Regions from separate parts of the Hyphomicrobium sp. MC8b genome, predicted to be linked through region 2. Evidence: predicted binding sites of a transcription regulator. Region 2 holds the regulator's gene; the other holds the start of a gene.
The links. Region 2 encodes HrcA, which represses chaperone genes, less so after heat shock. Its sites were predicted from a motif close to GTTAGCACTCNCNNNNNGNGAGTGCTAAC; they were not measured.
Positions count from the first base shown of each region.

Region 1: the regulator HrcA is predicted to act here: its motif matches at 1,801-1,829, upstream of groES (co-chaperone GroES).

Region 1 is NZ_LR898465.1:1,175,652-1,180,070, forward strand. Features, by position in the region: gene ACLB1Z_RS05695 (superoxide dismutase) at 1-493, opposite strand, end outside; gene ACLB1Z_RS05700 (H-NS family nucleoid-associated regulatory protein) at 1,194-1,523, shown strand; gene groES (co-chaperone GroES) at 1,978-2,292, shown strand; gene groL (chaperonin GroEL) at 2,332-3,978, shown strand; gene ACLB1Z_RS05715 (hypothetical protein) at 4,259-4,419, opposite strand, start outside.
Region 2 is NZ_LR898465.1:152,174-156,592, forward strand. Features, by position in the region: gene dnaK (molecular chaperone DnaK) at 1-454, opposite strand, end outside; gene grpE (nucleotide exchange factor GrpE) at 795-1,436, opposite strand; gene hrcA (heat-inducible transcriptional repressor HrcA) at 1,560-2,630, opposite strand; gene rph (ribonuclease PH) at 2,804-3,517, shown strand; gene ACLB1Z_RS00830 (DUF1772 domain-containing protein) at 3,540-3,965, shown strand; gene ACLB1Z_RS00835 (VOC family protein) at 3,950-4,384, shown strand; gene rdgB (RdgB/HAM1 family non-canonical purine NTP pyrophosphatase) at 4,381-4,419, shown strand, end outside.

The DNA.
Region 1 (4,419 bases), 1.0 Mb from region 2:
TGTGCTCCCAGACATCGACGCCGAGGATCGGCTTGGAGCCGTACATCAGCGGATTTTCACCGTTCGGCGTTTTGACGACTTCAAGTTTGCCGTCCTTCACCGCAAGCCAAGCCCAGCCCGAGCCGAACTGGCCCTTGCCGGCTTCGATGAAGTCGTTGCGCACCTTGTCGAAGCCGCCGTAACCGTCGACAAGCTTCTGGACGTTGCCGGGCAGCTTGTTGCCGCCGCCGCCCTTCTTCATCCACTGCCAGAAATGCAGATGGTTATAGTGCTGGCCAACGTTGTTGATGAGGCCCTGGGCCTTATCGGCGTAGGCGTTCTTGACGATATCTTCGAGCGACTGGCCCTCGTACTTCGAGCCAGCAAGCAGCTTGTTGCCATTTTCGACATACGCCAAGTGATGCTTGTCGTGGTGAAACTCGAGTGTCTCGGCCGACATGAACGGCGCGAGAGCATCATAGGCATAAGGAAGATCAGGTAATTTCAGCGTCATAGACGGCCACTCATCATGTTGCGGGGTGGATTGAAAGCCGCGGGAACGTAGCTTTTGAAACCAGCTTACACAAGTCGAAGGCTGAACCCGCGGTTGGCGATGCAGTTCCACTGCGCCGACACTAATCGGCGATTTTCGTCGTTCGCATATCGATCTTCCGGATGGTGGGAGAGATTTAATGGCGGACGCTGGGCTCCAAAATTCGCGGCGGGCTGCGACCCAGATAAAGTCAACAATTTAATAATTTGAATGCCGTGAGAGCCTTCAAGATCGCTGCAAAGAATGCCGGCCGTAATTTCTTTCTTTTGCCATCAATGCAAATTCGTATTTTAGTATCTACACGGATTGTTTGCGGGTATTATTAGAAGAACGCGATTTTCGATTGCGATCCGGTAAGGGTCCGGCTGTTGGAAAGGCTGAATTCATTGGCAAGATTTCGTGCTATTTCTCAGCCTGAGCGTTTGTTCGTAGGCGCATTTTAGGTGGTGATATCGCTCCGCTTAAACTAATGAATTGGCGGCATTGAAAAATATGTGATCCGCCATTTCTCGTTTGCGGAATATTCACGAGTATTTATGAGGTTGCGTTGACACGGTGACACATCTCGGAGATTCCTGCTGCGCAGGGGTCGGGATGTGATTACACCGGCGGGCAGGAAATCTAGTAGAGGTTGTCGTTGGTGATGCGAAAAGTAAAATCTATGGCGACGATCAATGTCGACAAACTTTCCCTGAAGGAGCTTGTCGACCTTGAAACGAAAGTTCAGAAGGCGATCGCAGCCGCTCGGGACCGGGAACGCGCCGAACTAAAAAAGAAAGTCGCGGATCTTGCAGAAACACACGGATTTTCCGTGGCCGAATTATTTGGTGCAAGCCGCGGACGCGGCGCAGTAAAAGGCAAGTCGATCGGCGTTGCGAAATACGCCAATCCTGAAAATAAAGCCGATACCTGGACGGGGCGCGGTCGTAAGCCGAACTGGCTGGTCGAACGGCTTAGGAAAGGTGCTAAGCTTGCCGATTTCGCGATTTGATGTCGCGAAATTTGTATGACGGGGCAACTGAGGAAAATGCGGAATTCTCATCGCAGAATAACTGTTTGCGATAAATGAATTGCGCGAACCCGCTCTTCAGAAAAATGGATTTCAAGTTGTCGCGCGATATAAACATCGCGCGCGATTTGTAATTGTGAGCTGCAACCGCTTTGTTGTTGCAACTTTTGGCGCGGCCATCGGATGACGGCACGGCCCGCCATGGCCCCGTGCTACTGCGGTGTTCAATAAGGCGAACGCCCATACTAATGGATCACGTTTTAGCACTCAAGTATTGACAGTGCTAACAGTGCGCACCATATATCCGTCGCGTTCGGGCTCGTCAGCGATCCTGCTCGCAGTGCACCGGCGGACAGCAATGTCCGTTGCCTGCGGCCTGGCATCCTAGGCTGCGAACAAAAGACAAATCGTCTAGCCAAATCATGAGGTTACCCCCATGGCGTTCCGTCCTCTCCACGATCGTGTCGTCGTGAAACGCATTGAGGAAGAAGCAAAGACTGCAGGCGGGATCATCATCCCCGACACCGCCAAGGAAAAGCCCCAGCAGGGCGAAGTTGTGGCCGTTGGCCCCGGCGCTCGCGATGAAGCGGGCAAGGTCGTTCCCCTCGACGTCAAGGTCGGCGATCGCGTTCTGTTCGGCAAGTGGTCGGGCAGCGAAGTCAAGATCGACGGCGAAGATCTCCTGATCATGAAAGAGAGCGACATTCTCGGCGTTCTCTCGGCCCCGGCAAAGTCCAAGGCCGCCGCTTAATTTCATCCCCCTATTTGCCAAGCTTAGGAGTTGCTCAACATGGCAGCTAAAGACGTCAAGTTTGCCCAGGACGCCCGCGAGCGCATGCTGCGTGGTGTCGACATTCTTGCCAACGCCGTGAAAGTCACGCTCGGCCCGAAGGGTCGCAACGTCGTTATCGAGAAGTCGTTCGGCGCACCGCGCATCACCAAGGACGGTGTGACGGTCGCGAAGGAAATCGAGCTCGAAGACAAGTTCGAGAATATGGGCGCGCAGATGCTCAAAGAGGTCGCCTCGAAGACGGCCGACCTCGCCGGTGACGGCACCACGACGGCAACGGTTCTTGCCCAGGCGATCGTTCGCGAAGGCGCGAAGTCGGTTGCTGCCGGCTCGAACCCGATGGACCTGAAGCGCGGTATCGACCTCGCCGTTCTGGCCATCGTCGAAGACCTCAAGACCAACTCGAAGAAGGTCGCGAAGGATCAGATCGCTCAAGTCGGCACGATCTCGGCGAATGGCGACGAAATCGTCGGCAAGAAGATTGCCGAAGCGATGGACAAGGTCGGTTCGGAAGGCGTCATCACGGTTGAAGAATCCAAGACGCTCGATTTCGAACTCGATGTCGTCGAAGGCATGCAGTTCGATCGTGGTTACCTGTCGCCGTACTTCATTACCAACGCCGACAAGATGATTGCTGAACTCGAGAATCCCTACATTCTCATCCACGAGAAGAAGCTTTCGGGTCTCCAGGCGATGCTTCCGGTTCTCGAAGCCGTCGTCCAGTCGGGCAAGCCGCTCCTCATCATCGCTGAAGACGTCGAAGGCGAAGCTCTCGCGACGCTCGTCGTCAACAAGCTGCGCGGCGGCCTCAAGGTTGCTGCCGTCAAGGCTCCGGGCTTCGGCGATCGCCGCAAGGCCATGCTGGAAGACATCGCAGTCCTGACGGGCGGCACGGTGATCTCGGAAGATCTCGGCATCAAGCTCGAGACGGTTACGCTGCAGATGCTCGGCCGCTCCAAGAAGGTGACGATCGACAAGGAAAACACGACGATTGTCGATGGTTCGGGCAAGAAGGCCGACATCGAAGCGCGCGTCAAGCAGATCAAGGCGCAGATCGAGGAAACGTCCTCGGACTACGACCGTGAGAAGCTCCAGGAGCGTCTTGCCAAGCTCGCCGGCGGCGTTGCCGTCATCAAGGTCGGCGGTGCGACGGAAGTCGAAGTTAAAGAGCGCAAGGACCGCGTCGACGACGCTCTGCACGCAACGCGCGCAGCCGTCGAAGAGGGTATCGTCCCGGGCGGCGGCGTTGCGCTTCTCCGCGCTGCGAAGGCTCTCGACTCGCTGAAGCCTGAGAACGACGACCAGAAGGTCGGCATCAACATCGTCCGCAAGGCGCTGCAGGCTCCGGCTCGCCAGATCTCGACCAACGCCGGTGAAGACGGTTCGGTGATCGTCGGCAAGATCCTCGAGAACTCGAAGTACGCTTACGGCTACAACGCTCAGTCCCACGAGTACGGCGATCTGTACTCGCAGGGCGTCATCGACCCGACGAAGGTCGTGCGTTGCGCGCTGCAGGATGCCGCTTCGGTTTCGGGCCTGCTGATCACGACGGAAGCCATGATCGCCGACGTGCCGAAGAAGGACGCTGGCCACTCGCACGGCGCTCCCGGCGGCGGCATGGGCGGCATGGGCGGAATGGATTTCTAATTTAATTGCGCCGGGCGACTCCGCTCCGCGGAGCCGGCCGCCCGGCGCAGTTGATCCTTTTGCTTGCGCCTTCCGACTCTCCTACGTCGAGCCGGCCGGAAGGCGCAGTCGATCCTCGAAAATCAAAAAGCCCCGCAGTGACGCGGGGCTTTTTTGTTTGGGATGCCAGCGAATTTCAAAATCGCGGCGCTATCGGCTCTGCTCGGACGTTTCTTGGCGAACTGACCGAGCTTGCCAGCGTTGCAGGCTTCTTCAAACGAGCGCTGTTTGCCCCGGGACCTTAAGCGTTTCGCAAATTCAAAACAGCCGCAGCAGATTCCGATAGCCTAGCACGAAGGGCAATTACCTGCTTAAGAAGCACAGGGTCATTTGTGTAACGCCATTCGTGCCCGAATTTAATTTCTCCGGGATCGGCGCCAGGCGAATTTCTAGGAACCTTAA
Region 2 (4,419 bases):
GGCGCTGGGCGTCGTTGAAGTAAGCGGGAACGGTGATGACCGCCTGCGTGACCTTCTCGCCGAGCTTGGCTTCGGCGGTTTCTTTCATCTTCTGAAGGATGAAAGCCGAGATCTGCTGCGGGGAATACTGCTTGCCGTGGCTTTCGACCCAGGCGTCGCCGTTGGTGCCCTTCACGATTTTGTACGGAACGAGCTTCTGGTCCTTCGTGACCTCGGGATCGTCGTAGCGGCGGCCGATCAGGCGCTTGATCGCGAAAAAGGTGTTGGTGGGGTTCGTGACTGCCTGGCGCTTGGCTGGCAGACCGACGAGACGTTCGTCGTCGGCGGTAAATGCAACAATGGACGGGGTGGTATTGGCGCCTTCGGAGTTCTCAAGGACTTTCGGTTTGCCGCCATCCATGACGGCGACGCACGAGTTGGTCGTGCCGAGGTCAATACCGATTACTTTTGCCATTCGCATCAATCCTTCTCAGTTGCGGCAGACCGGGTGGACCCTCTATTGGCATCCAACGTGCTCCCCAACGAGAGGTCAGAGGCACCGGTCCCCAGGATTTCAATTGTGTGACCGACGGTTATATAGGGGCCTGATTTCAGCGTGCAACGCTTCTTATCCCCTCCATAGATCAACTTTATCGCCTTTTGATTGCGTCAAAACGGAACTACCCGCCGTGACGCAATGCTTCAGTTTGCAAGCTTTTTTCTGCGGTTGAAGCGCATCCCTGGAGAGGAGGAGGCGCCTTGATTTCGCTCAACGTTTGTTCTGTTGCGACGCTGGTCGCGACGTCGCAGCCGCATCAAGCATCGGCGGGCGGCTCCGACGAGGCAGGGGCAGCATCGTCAGCCTTGGCGACTTTCGGGCCGCCGCGGGAGACGACGACCATCGCCGGCCGCAGGTTGCGGTCATCGATCATGTAACCGACCTGATAGACCTGCAGCACGGTGCCAGCTGGGACGTTTGCGTTCTCCTGCTCCATCACGGCTTGGTGGTGGTGCGGATTGAAGGGCTGGCCGGCCGGGTCGATGGCGCGGACACCGTGACGCTCAAGGGCCGTCTTATAATCACGCTCGGCGAGAATGACCCCATCGAGCAAGGTTTTCAGGGCCGGATCGCTCTCGACGGCATCCTTCGGCACGGCGGCGATAGCGCGCTGGAAGTTGTCGCCGACTGTCAAGATATCCTTGGCAAACTTGGTGATCGCATACTTCGCCGTCTCTTCCTTTTCCTTTTCGAGGCGGCGGCGGACGTTCTCCGTTTCAGCAACGGCGCGCAGGTACTGATCCTGCTTGGCAGCAGCTTCGGCGGACTTCTTTTCGAGATCGGCCTGAAGGGCGGCGATCATCGCCTTGAGCTGCTCGACGCTCACATCTCCCATTTCGGGGGGCGTTGCCGCGGACGGTTGCACGGTCTCGTCTATGGGCTTTTTGTCGTCGCTCATTTTTCTCTTCGCTGGAATAGCACTGCAAAAATTCCGGTGCCGGGGTATCGGCCGCTAGGCCGTAAAAATCAAGGCAGTTCAAGTTGGGGTGCGTCAGAAGCGGGTCAAATAGGTCTCGATGCCTCAGCCCATCAAGCGGCTCATCAGCTTGGCTGTATAATCCACCATCGGGATGATGCGGGCATAATTGAGCCGCGTCGGGCCGATAACGCCTAGCACGCCGACGACGTGGCGGGTCTCATCCCGAAATGGGGCAACAATCAACGATGAGCCCGAAAGCGAAAACAGCTTGTTTTCCGAGCCAATGAAAATGCGGACGCCTTCGGCCGTTTCGGAGGCGCCGAGCAGCTCGACGATGTCCTGCTTGGATTCGAAGGCGTCAAAGAGCTGGCGGATGCGTTCCAGGTCTTCGGCGGCGGTCACGTCTTTTAGGAGGTTACTCTGACCGCGGACGATGAGGCTCTTGCGATCATCGGCGACACCTGACCATTCGGCGAGCCCGGCCTTGATGACCTTTTGGGTCAATACGTCGAGTTCTGCCTTGGCGGCGTTCAACGACTTTTCGAGTTCTGCCCTGGCTTCGGCGAGCGTCAGGCCGCGCAAGTGGGTGTTGAGATAGTTGGAAGCTTCCTGCAAGGCAGACGGCGGCAAGCCATCGGGAAGGTTGATGATGCGGTTCTCAACGTTCTGGTCTTCATCGACCAGGATGACGAGGCCGCGTCCGGGTTCGAGCGGCACGAATTCGATGTGGCGCAGGCGGGCGACCTGTTTTTCGGCGAGGACGACGCCCGCGCAGTGGGACAGACCGGACATCAGTTCGCCCGCTTCGCTCAAAAGCTGATCGACCGATTTTTCGCGGCGGACGGCGATCTGGGCTTCGATCTGACGGCGCTCGTCCGGGGTGATGTCGCCGACTTCAAGAAGGCCGTCAACGAACAGACGCAGGCCGAGCTGGGTGGGCAGGCGCCCCGCAGACGTGTGCGGCGCGATAATGAGGCCGAGCTGCTCCAAGTCCGACATGACGTTGCGGATCGAGGCTGGCGAGAGCGCGATCGGCAAGGCGCGTGACAGATTGCGAGAGCCAACCGGCTCACCCGTCGCCAGATAGCTTTCGACGATGCGCCGCAGGATCGTCCGCGAGCGCTCGTTAAGCTTTTGCAGCTGCGTTTTGCCGTCCAGGATGGGTGCTGCCACGATTTGATCTTCCGTGTTCACCGTCAAAATCTATGAATGACAGGGGCCTACGTCAAATCCTGCGGTGTTTTCTGGGTATCTGCACCCTTCTTTCAACCGATAAGGTTTCCGGTTGAAGGCTGGGGGGGCCTTCATTAGGGTCGCGGCCGCAATACCAACAATTCAGGGAACTCATGCGACCTTCCAAACGCAAGCCAGACGAGTTGCGCCGTGTTTCAATCGAGCGGGCCGTTTCCAAATATGCCGAAGGCTCCTGCCTCATCAAATTCGGCGACACCCATGTTCTTTGCACGGCGAGCTTGGAAGAGCGCCTCCCGCAGTGGCTGAAGGGTCAGGGCCGCGGCTGGGTGACGGCCGAATACTCGATGCTGCCGCGGTCGACGCACGACCGGACGCGGCGCGAGGTGACGAGCGGCCATCCGTCAGGGCGGACGCAAGAAATTCAGCGTCTCGTCGGCCGGGCGCTTCGTGCGGTCGTCGATCTGACGAAGCTTGGCGAACGGCAGATCACGGTCGACTGCGACGTCATCCAGGCCGATGGCGGCACGCGCACGGCGTCGATCACCGGCGCGTGGGTGGCTCTGCACGATTGCATCCAGTGGATGAAAATGCGCGACATGGTGAAGGATGCCGTGCTGCGCGATCACGTGGCTGCCGTGTCGTGCGGTCTCTATAAAGGTGAGCCGGTGCTCGATCTCGACTATGCCGAGGACAGCAACGCGGATGCCGATTCCAATTTCGTGATGACCGGTTCGGGTGGCATCGTCGAAATCCAAGGCACGGCCGAGACGACGCCCTTCACAGAAGACAAGTTCACCGAGCTGATGGGGCTCGCCAAGAAGGGGATCGGCGAACTCGTTCAGCTGCAGAAGCTGACGGTCGCTTAAGACCAGACAACGGAGCGAGGCCATGTTCGGACCTTTTGCCCTGACGGTCGCGGCGCTGTTCACCGGCGCGGCGATCTATATCAACTGGGCAGAGCAACCGGCGCGGCTTTCTCTCGACGATGCTGCGATGCTTGCGGAATGGAAACCCGCCTACCGGCGCGGATTCCAGATGCAGGCGTCGCTTGCCGTCATCGGCTTCATTCTGGGAACGCTCGAGTGGCTGGTCACCGGCAAGGTGATCTGGCTTGCCGGTGGCGCGGCGCTACTCGCCAATTGGCCGTTTACGATCTTCGCGATCATGCCGGTCAATAAGATCCTTGAAGAGACCCCGTTCGAACGGGCCAACGAAGAGACACGGGCGCTGATCGAGCGCTGGGGCATGCTGCACGGCGTGCGCAGCGTGCTTGGCGCCTTCAGCCTGGGGCTTTTCCTATGGGCGTCGATTTAAACATACCGCCGGCACTGCCTGGTGTGCTCGAAACGGTGCTTTACGCGCGGGATCTCGTGCCGATTGAAGACTTTTATCGTCGGGTCTTTGGCATTCGACCATTTCAAGCCGTTGCCGGCCGCCACCTCTTTTACCGACTAGGTACGCAGATGCTTTTAATCTTCAATCCGGAGACATCGCGTATTCCGCCCGCGCACGATGCGCTGCCAGTGCCGCCTCACGGCATGCGTGGCGAGGGGCATGTCTGCTTTCGAGCCACGCGCGACGACCTCGTGCGTTGGAGGCATCGACTTGAGAGCCTCCATATTCCGATCGAAGCCGAACTCGAATGGCCGCGCGGCGGCCGCTCAATCTACTTTCGCGATCCGGCGGGCAATTGCCTCGAATTTGCCGAGCCGCGCATCTGGGGACTGCAATGAAGACTCTTTCGAAGGGCATGAAGCTCGTCGTGGCG